DNA from 3 places in the Pseudacidobacterium ailaaui genome. Region 2 is predicted to be linked to each of the others. Evidence: riboswitches for the same ligand, from Rfam matches in the RefSeq annotation. Region 2 holds a riboswitch; each other region holds the start of a gene.
What was found. A riboswitch is a leader RNA that binds a small molecule or an ion and turns the genes downstream of it on or off. The one in region 2 is predicted to bind cobalamin.
Positions count from the first base shown of each region.

Region 1 (3,206 bases), 980 kb from region 2:
CCAGGGCAATCTGAAAGGCCACATCCTTTCGCGAAAGATCGTCGCGCACAAAGGACCATTGCAGGATGGTCACCGGACCGGTGAGCATTCCCTTCATCGGTTTCTGTGTCATGGACTGGGCCTTGCTGCTCCAGCACACAGTCATAGGCGCTGGGCGAAACACGTCTCCATAGATGATGGGGGGCTTGACGCAGCGTGATCCGTAGCTCTGCACCCATCCGTTTGCGGTAAATGCAAAGCCGGCCAGTTGCTCGCCAAAGTATTCGACCATGTCATTGCGCTCAAATTCACCATGAACCAGCACGTCCAGACCGATTTCTTCCTGCACACGGATGCAAGCGGCCATCTCCTGCTCCAGATAGGCATGGTACTCGGCCGTGGCCATTTCGCCTTTACGCCACTTTGCCCGGGCCTTGCGTATCTCTGTGGTCTGCGGAAAAGAACCGATGGTCGTGGTTGGAAACAGGGGCAAGCGCAATGTGGCGCGCTGCTTCTCCCTGCGTTCCGGGTAAGGCGCGCTGCGGCGGAAATCCTTCCGTTGCAACGATGCGGCAGCTTCCCGCACAGCCGGAACACAGGCCGAGGCGGCCCTTCCCCGTTCCTGAAGAATGCGATGGCGATCGGCAAAGGCCGCAGGAAAGCTCTTTGGTCCACCGGCAATCCACCGGACCTCTTCCAGCTTCTGCAGGGCAAAACTCAGCCACGGCTTCAGGCCTTCCGGCAGACTGTCTTCGCCACGGACGTCTACAGGTACGTGCAGCAGTGAACAGGACGGCGCAATCACAACCCTGTCTTCGCCGACGGCCCGCGCGGCGCGCTCAGCCAGCGCATGCGCTTTGTCTAGGTCGCAGGCCCAGATATTGCGTCCATCCACGCAGCCCAGACCCAGTATCTGCTGTGGCCGGAGTGCCTGCAAAGCGGCATCCAGTTGCTGTGGCGCCCGTACAAGGTCCAGATGCACTCCAGACACGGGCAAGGAGAACGCGAGATCGAGATTCTCTCCCAATCCTTCAAAATACGTGGTGAGCATTATCTTTAGCGGGACCTTCGCCAGACGCTCATAAGCCATGCCGTAGGCCCTTCGATAGGGGACAGGCAGGTCCGTCGCCAAGTGCGGCTCATCTATCTGTACCCATTCCACCCCTGCTTTATACAAAGAATGCAGGAGAGCATGGTAACTTTCCAGCAGAGCAGGAAGCAGATTCAAGGGGTCTGTTCCATCCACGGACTTCCCCAGCAATAAAAGCGATATGGGCCCAAGCAAAACGGGCCGAGAATGGACCCCAAGGTCTTCGGCGTTTTTGATTTCGTCCAGAATTTTTCCGGGATTGGTCTTGAAGGAAAGATTGCGCGACCATTCAGGGACCAGATAGTGATAGTTTGTATCGAACCATTTTGTCATCTCCATCGGAGACTGATGCTGGCTGTTGCGGGCCATCTCAAAATAGCGCTGTAAGGTGACTTCGTCGTTGCCGAAGCGCTCCGGCGTGGCACCCAGGGACACAAGCATGTCCAGCACATGGTCATACAAGGAAAAATCATTGGATGGAATGAAGTGGATACCGGCCTGCTTCTGGGCAAGCCAGCGATCGCGCTTCAATGCATGAGCAGTAGCCAGCAGTGCATCTTCGCCGCTCTTACCCTGCCAATATGATTCAAGAGCAAACTTGAGTTCACGACGCGCACCGATGCGCGGATATCCGAGATTCGCGGTTTTCAGAGACATGAGAAGTGGTTCCTTTGCAAATCAAATTGGAACCATCTGCGCGCAGGGACCAGTATCAGTGGCCCATTCCCCGAGGCCAGCCGACAAGTATGCGCACGCGATGGCGCTGCGCAGGCCGGTATTCGGACTCTGGGCCTTCTACTGGGCGCCGCTTCCCATTCATCGCTGAACAGTGCGTGGTTGACAGCCAACCGTGCGCTTTTCGCTCCCATCACCGCTGCGGGACAGTGCCGGAATTGCACCGGCTTCCCGTTTAACAGGGCCAAAGGGCCCTGCACCTGCACGTCTTGAGTCTACACTGCGCAGCGGCCATTGGTGAGAAGAGAGAGAGATGTTGTGTGTCCTTCAATATCCGTTGGCAATCAGGTATTCCAATGTCAACTCAGAAGCGGCCGTCTTTTGCCGGCGCTCCTGCTCAAAAAACTTCAACATGACGTCAGCCTCCAGATTTACCGGATCTCCAGGTTTGAGCGTATGCAGATTGGTATGCGCATACGTGTGCGGAATGATCGCAATGGTCACCGTGCTGCCATCAAATTTTGCAACGGTAAGGCTGATGCCCTCGATCGCAATTGATCCCTTTTCGACAATATATCGCGCCACGCTGTCTGGTACCGAAACCCGCAGCCACCAGTCTGTTACGGACAGATCCGCAGCGGACGAAACAGGCTCCAGAGAGAGCAGGGTGCCAGTCGCATCCACATGCCCCTGCACCACATGTCCACCCAATGGAGTGCCTGCCGGGGTGGGGAGTTCAAGATTTACCACTGATCCCGGCTTCAGTCTTGCAAGCGAAGTCCGCGCCACAGTTTCCTCTGCCAGATCAGCATAAAAAACCGGAGGATCTGCCGAAATATCCAGCGCGGTGAGGCAGACCCCGCTGACGGCCACAGAATCCCCTTCCCGCAGCTTTTCGGCCACTTTTGGTGCGGAAACCGCAATGCGTCTGGTACCTGCGCGGTCTTCCAGGCTGAGGACCTTTCCGGTAGCTTCAATCAGTCCGGTAAACATACTTTCTCCTGCTTCCAAGGGTCGTGCAGATATGCTTCCAACAGTACATCCTGTTCGATTGTCTTTGAGCAGATGCGCTGCGGCTCCTTGAGGACACTCGCCTCTCCGGAAAAAAGGGGGACTCCGTGTTCGCCGAGGAGCACTGGAGCATAAAACAAACTGAGCTTGTCCACGATCTGCGCTTTCATCGCAGCACTGTTCAGATGCGCCCCACATTCCAGCATCACGTTAAGCACATTGCTGTGAGCCAATCTGTGCACCACCAACTTCAGTGGGACGCGACCGTCCTGTCCGGAAAGCTGTTCCACGCGGATGCCGCGGGCGTCCAGCTCGCGTAATTTCTCTGCGGGGGCGCGTTCCGTGCAGAAGACCATCACATCATCTTTGGCTGTCTGCACCAGCCTGCAATCGAGAGGCAAGCGCAACGATGAGTCAAGCACCACCCGCAGCAATGGCCGGCGGCGCGGCA
Region 1 covers NZ_JIAL01000001.1:3,326,375-3,329,580, forward strand. Annotated here, with positions in the region: gene metE (5-methyltetrahydropteroyltriglutamate--homocysteine S-methyltransferase) at 1-1,726, opposite strand, end outside; cobalamin riboswitch at 1,823-2,023, opposite strand; gene N655_RS0114890 (riboflavin synthase) at 2,072-2,737, opposite strand; gene ribD (bifunctional diaminohydroxyphosphoribosylaminopyrimidine deaminase/5-amino-6-(5-phosphoribosylamino)uracil reductase RibD) at 2,722-3,206, opposite strand, start outside.
Region 1: another riboswitch for cobalamin. It lies ahead of metE (5-methyltetrahydropteroyltriglutamate--homocysteine S-methyltransferase); the one in region 2 lies ahead of N655_RS20915 (TonB-dependent receptor plug domain-containing protein).

Region 2 (3,206 bases):
AACCCTGCCACCGCCAGAAGGTGCGGCGTAAACTGATAGTCCGCCTGTGCATACAGATTGTCCCGGTTGGACACCAGCTCTGAAGTCACCGGATACGTGCCGGCATAATTCAGAATTGCCTGTCCACTCACCGTATATCCGTTGGCCCCCGGATGGTCACCGGCAGCCCCAGATACACCCCCATGTCCGGCTCATAGATCCCGGTCGGAGACCATTGCGTGTCCTCTTCCCGCTTGCGCGCCAGGCCATATCGCACCAGCCCATGCAGACGGTCAGAAAATGTATGGTCGATGCTCCCCGTCGCATAAATGTCCTGGTCCGATTGCTTTCCATCATTGGCAATCCGATAAAACTCATAGGCCCCCGGCAGCCCCGTCGCAATGTCCGCGTTGCGGAATGTCCCGCGCACCGTCGTGGCTGAAGACCAGGCCCATCCCAGGTTCGCCGTCTCCACAAGATTGTGATACTCGTCCTGCGGAATCGCATTTTTCGTCTGCAGGTCGCTGAATCCGCCATAGTAATCCAGCGCGCCGTGCGTGCCGCCCAGCTGGACCTCATTGCGGTAGGTCCCGAAGTTCCCCGCATCTCCCTCATACATCAGCGAGGGGAATGGCGTTGAGCCGCGCGGCGTTGTAAATGCAACCACACCGGCTGCAGCGTCGGAACCATACAGCACGCTGTTCGGTCCACGGTATGCCTCCGCCTTCTCCACTCCCGTTGATGAGAGCGTGGAAAAATCAAAGCGTCCGCCAATGTCTTCCATCGGGGCGCCGTCCAGCAACACCTTGTTGGCGTCCGAATTTCCGCCTCGGATAAAGATGCTTGTCAGCCCGCCGCGCTGCCCCTGCTGCACAACGTTGATCCCGGCCACCTGGCGCAGCACATCCACCATGTCTGCCCGATTCAGAAATTCGGTCTTGCTCAGCCCGGTGACCGATGCACTCACCTGCGCCTGCGGCAGCGGTGTTCCCGTGGCCGTGACCACCACAGACTGGCGCACCCACTCCGGCTCAAGCACAATCTCCTGATCCACTACATCCAGAGCACCACCGTAAAAGCTCTGCGTGGCAAGCTGACGAAACGAGCTCCCGCTGGCCAGCACATAAAACCTGCCGCTCGATGATGTGGAAAGAGAATAGCTGCCGTCGCTTTCGGTCTTGCCCGCTACAATGACCTTGCCGTTATAGACCAGGGCAACGTCGGCATTGGCAATCCCGGCGCCCAACGGGTCTGTCACACGCCCATGCACCACCACGGCGCGTATGGGAGATACGGCAAGCAAAATACAAATCCATAGAAAAACAAAGCGGCGGCGCCGCAGAAGTTCTCGCATCTTTCCTCCGTTCCCCTCGGAACTGGGTTTTGTGCGCCTGAGGCCGGTCTCCTGACTCTGCGCGTCCTGCCATGCCGCCTTCCCGGCCAAACCAGTGGCTGAAGGCATGGCGCCAGCTTGCGCTACGCGCTTACAGTTGCGGGGCAGTGGCGGATTCTCACCGCCTTCCCGAACACCTCATGCGTTTCTTCCGTCACAGAGACAGCAAAGACACGGACGTCCGTCCCTGTCTGCTTCCGTTCCTTCCTGTGCCGGAAACTATGATTATTCGTGACACGGAAAGCAATGTCAAAAACCACCGCTTTGTGCGCGTAACGCACTCTTGGTCTCGCGCACCATCCATGCATGACCAGCTTCGCCGCCTTCACCCAAGGTTTGTATCCGTTTGAGGTTGTGCTGCTCGTTGGCGGCATTCTTCTGTTCCTGGTCCTGCTGATCGGACTGGTTGCCGGACTCGTGCGCGGTAAGATTTCCGCCATTCTGGTCCCGCTCTTCATCCTCTCGCTCGCCATGATTGGATGGCCCAGCGTCCAGTCCATCCAGTACAACCATCTGACCGTCACACTGAACAACCAGCTCCAGCAGGTCGCCGCCAACCCTGCCGACCAGGCCGCACGCAGCCGCCTCGCGCAGATCACCGCCCAGCTGGCCTCTCGGCCTGGCAATGCGGCAACCCTGACGGCTGTGGCCAGCGCCCAGTATGCCCTCGGCCAGGAAGGGCCTGCACAGCAGAACCTCGCCCGGGCGTTACAGATGGATCCCCGCCAGCCCGCGGCCCTGGCTCTCAAGAGCAAAATCGACGCCGTCACACAAATGCAGCAACTGGCGCACACCGTGCAAAGCAATCCCTCGGATGTCGCGGCAAAACTTGAGCTTGAGGAAGTGGCCGCGCGGGTATCGCAGATGCCGCTGGCCAATCCCAGGGCGCTCGTATCGCTGGCAGTGGCGCAGAAACTTACGGGAAATGGGATCGCCGCACAGCAGACAGAGAAGAAAGCGCTGGCCATCAGTCCTCATGCTCTCAAGACGCCTGCGCCTTAACTGTAGAGCTGGTGACCCCGGGAAGATTCGAACTTCCGACACGCAGTTTAGGAAACTGCTGCTCTATCCACCTGAGCTACGGGGCCACTGCAACTTATTTTAACCTGCTTCGGCCGCTCCTCTTCCGCTGGGCCCTGCTCCTGGTCCTCTTCACGCGATACAATGCCTTTGGCGTGAATACTGTAAAGGCCATCTATCCGGGCAGCTTTGATCCAGTGACCAACGGCCACCTCGACCTGATTGCGCGAGGGACCAAAATCTTTGACCATCTGGTCGTCGCGATCCTTCGCAACTCCGGAAAAAATCCCCTGTTTTCTGTCGAAGAGCGCGTCGAGATGCTCTCGCAGGCGCTTTCCGGCTTTCAAAATGTCTCCGTTGCGACCTTCGACGGTCTGCTGGTAGACTTCGTCCGCGAACAACATGCTCAGGCCGTCATGCGCGGCATTCGCGCCATCAGCGATTACGAATACGAGCTACAGATGGCCCTCATGAACCGCCGTCTCGCCCCCGACCTTGAAACGGTCTTTCTCATGCCCGATGGCAAGTACTCCTTCGTCAGCTCCCGCCTAGTCAAGGAGGTCTTTACCCTCGGCGGGTCCATCGAGGGACTGGTCCCTCAATTCGTCATCGAACGGCTCAAGGCCCGCGTCCCCAACGGCCACTGACATCGGCGCAGCCCCGCTCCTTCTCGACAGACCTACATTCCTTCCCCGGTAAACGGATTCACCTCATTCGCCTTTGCCGTCGTGGGGTCGGCCACCGCAACCGCAGCCTCAGGCCTGTGCTGGAGCTGCCCGGCCACCCCGCTCCCGTAAACACGCAGCGGGTCTCC
Region 2 covers NZ_JIAL01000001.1:2,350,968-2,354,173, reverse strand. Annotated here, with positions in the region: gene N655_RS20920 (TonB-dependent receptor domain-containing protein) at 1-131, opposite strand, end outside; gene N655_RS20915 (TonB-dependent receptor plug domain-containing protein) at 128-1,333, opposite strand; cobalamin riboswitch at 1,358-1,528, opposite strand; gene N655_RS0110490 (tetratricopeptide repeat protein) at 1,679-2,374, shown strand; tRNA gene N655_RS0110485 (tRNA-Arg) at 2,384-2,460, opposite strand; gene coaD (pantetheine-phosphate adenylyltransferase) at 2,548-3,039, shown strand; gene N655_RS18385 (mechanosensitive ion channel family protein) at 3,072-3,206, opposite strand, start outside.

Region 3 (3,206 bases), 1.2 Mb from region 2:
GCTGCAACCAGCATTGCACAAAAACTCGGCATTCCCACTCGAATCGTGGACATTCTGGAAGGAGAAAGTCTCATCAATGATGCCAGCGGCCTTCTCGCCGTCAGCTTTACAGTGGGCATTATCACTAGCGGGCATGTGCCTTCTCTTCTCAGCGCTCTTGGTCAGCTCTTGCTCCTTTCTAGCGGTGGCGTCATCATCGGCCTCGCAATTGCATGGGTCCACTCACGGTTGATCTATCGCATTGAGGCTGCGCAGATTGAGTTGACCATGACTCTTATGGTTCCGTATGTTGCCTACCTGGCCGCGGAACGTCTGCATACCTCCGGTGTCATGGCGACTGTAGCCTGCGGATTGTATCTGGGGCATCACCGCACGCGGCTGCTTTCCCTCGGCGCCCGCCTCGAATCTCCGGCCGTGTGGAATACGGTTGAATTTATTCTGAACGGGCTGGTTTTTCTTCTGTTAGGTCTTCAAATCTCCTCCGTGTTGGCGGGGATTGAACATATGGGGACGGGCAAGCTCATCGCGGGTGGCATCATGGTCAGCATCATTGTGGTGGCGCTTCGCTTCCTTTGGGTCTTTCCTGGTGCCTGGATCGCGCAGAAGATCCGGAAGCATTTTTCCGGAAGGGAAACGGAGATAGAAAACCGTCAGGTGTTTCTTATCGCCTGGGGAGGAATGCGCGGCGTGATTGCATTGGCTGCTGCACTCTCACTTCCGGAATCACTCCCGGATGGGGCCGCATTTCCAGCGCGTAACATCATCATCTTTTTTACCTTCTGTGTCATTCTTGTTACGCTCGTTGGTCAGGGCCTGACTTTTCCCTGGATCATTCGCAACCTTGGTTTGGCCCAGAGTGGACAAAAACCCAATTTGGAAGAACAGATGGCGCTTCGGACCATGATTCAGCGGGCCATCAGTTATCTTCAGGCACAAAGAGAAAAGGATATTGCAAACAAGGAAGTGTACGAAGCGGTGGAGCGCGCGTACAAGCGTCGGATGGCGCTTCTGAAAAATCCTGAAGAAGGAACAAAAGAAGAGTTTTACGCTCAGGCCAACCGCTATCTTGAAGTTGCCCGTGAGGCCAGAAACATTGAGCGTATGGCCGCAGGAGAATTGCTTGCTACCAACCAGATCAACGATCTGGTCTACCAGCAGCTTATCCTCGACATTGATTTGCAGGACGCCCGCTATTCTGCGAAGTTTGCCTCCTGAAGCGTTGGCGCTCTGGATCGGAAAGATATGCAATCATACCGCAGTATCTTGCGTTGATTTCCACAGTCTACACAGGATATAGTTGGTCTACCTTTGCGGTGCTGGATGGATCTTCATCCGGCTGAAAAGGGAATCCGGTGCAAATCCGGAGCTGCCCCGCAGCGGTAAGCAGGAACGAAAGCCTCATTCAGACGCACTGGTTTGGCTCCAAGCCGGGAAGCGGAGGCAAGTAGGAAGGACAAGCCTGCAAGCCCGAAGACCTGCCGCAGAGAGACACTCATGCGCCTCCGAGGGGAGTGCCGGGTGATGATGGTCTCTTTCCGTCATTTTCCTGTCCAGTCTCACCTCTCAGGCGGAAAGGAAATTTCCGTGCCTGAATTGCAGACAACACTTGCTGAGATCGCACCAGACTTTCCACAGCCTGAGCCTGCACCACAGATGCAGGTGCGCAAGCGCAACGGTTCACTTGAACCTGTCGATGTGAACAAGATCGTGCGTGCCGTGCAGCGATGCTGCCATGGTCTGACGCACGTGGACCCGATGCGCGTCGCCAGCCGCACAATAGGGGGGCTTTACAACGGTGCTACCACACGGGAGCTCGATGCAATCTCGATTCAAACCGCGGCTTCGCTGATTGCTGAAGAGCCGGAGTATTCCAGGCTCGCGGCGCGCTTGCTGCTTTCCACCATTGTGAAAGAAGTTTCTGGCCAGAACATTTACTCGTTTTCGCAATCCATTGAGATGGGCCATCAGGAAGCTCTGATTGGCCGCGCCACCTATGATTTTGTTGTTCAGAACGCGCGGAAGCTTAACCATGCAGTGGATGAGGAGTTTTCTGATCGATTTGAATACTTTGGTCTGCGCACTGTGTATGACCGCTATTTGCTGCGGCATCCCATTACGCGCAAGGTAATAGAAACGCCGCAGTATTTCTTTATGCGTGTCTCCTGCGGACTGGCAGTTACGGTAAATGAGGCCATAGATTTTTATCGCCTGATGGCTACGCACGATTACATGCCCAGTTCGCCGACCCTCTTCAATTCCGGCACCCGTCACGCACAGATGTCCTCCTGTTATCTCATAGATTCCCCGCAAGACTCGCTTGAGGCCATCTATGACACCTACAAGCAGGTGGCGATGCTCTCAAAGTTTTCCGGGGGCATCGGTCTGGCTTTCCATCGCGTGCGCTCAGAAGGATCTTTGATCCGTGCGACGAATGGTCTCTCCAATGGCATCGTTCCCTGGTTGCACACGCTCGATGCATCTGTGTCTGCGGTCAATCAGGGAGGAAAGCGTAAAGGTGCTTGCTGTGTTTATCTGGAGCCCTGGCATGCTGACATTGAACAATTTCTGGAACTTCGCGACAACACGGGCGACCATGCGCGCCGCACGTACAACCTGAACCTGGCGAATTGGATACCAGACCTTTTTATGCGTCGCGTGGAGACAGATGGGGTCTGGTCGCTGTTTGATCCTAAAGTTGTCCCTCATTTTCCCGACCTTTATGGTGAAGCCTTTGAAGCTGCTTATGAGGAAGCTGAGGCGCAGAAGCTTTATACAAAGCAGATAAAGGCCCGCGACCTTTATGCACGCATGATGCGCACGCTTGCCGAAACCGGCAATGGCTGGATGACCTTCAAGGACACAACGAACCTGAAATGCAATCAGACGGGAAGGCCGGAAAACGTCGTGCATCTCTCAAATTTGTGCACAGAAATCACCGAAGTCACCTCTTCGGCAGAAACTGCTGTCTGCAATTTGGGATCAATCAATCTTGCCCGACACGTTGTAAACGGAAGCTTTGATTTTGAAAAACTTGCGCGTACCGTACGCGCAGCGATTCCGATGCTCGACCGCGTGATTGACATTAACTACTACCCCGTGGAAAAAGCAGCGTCTGCCAATCACCGCTGGCGTCCTGTCGGGCTTGGTATCATGGGGCTGCAGGACGTCTTTTTCCAGCTTGGCCTGCCGTTTGATTCGCCAGAAGC
Region 3 covers NZ_JIAL01000001.1:3,518,378-3,521,583, reverse strand. Annotated here, with positions in the region: gene N655_RS0115720 (Na+/H+ antiporter) at 1-1,215, shown strand, start outside; cobalamin riboswitch at 1,295-1,497, shown strand; gene N655_RS0115710 (ribonucleoside-diphosphate reductase subunit alpha) at 1,585-3,206, shown strand, end outside.
Region 3: another riboswitch for cobalamin. It lies ahead of N655_RS0115710 (ribonucleoside-diphosphate reductase subunit alpha); the one in region 2 lies ahead of N655_RS20915 (TonB-dependent receptor plug domain-containing protein).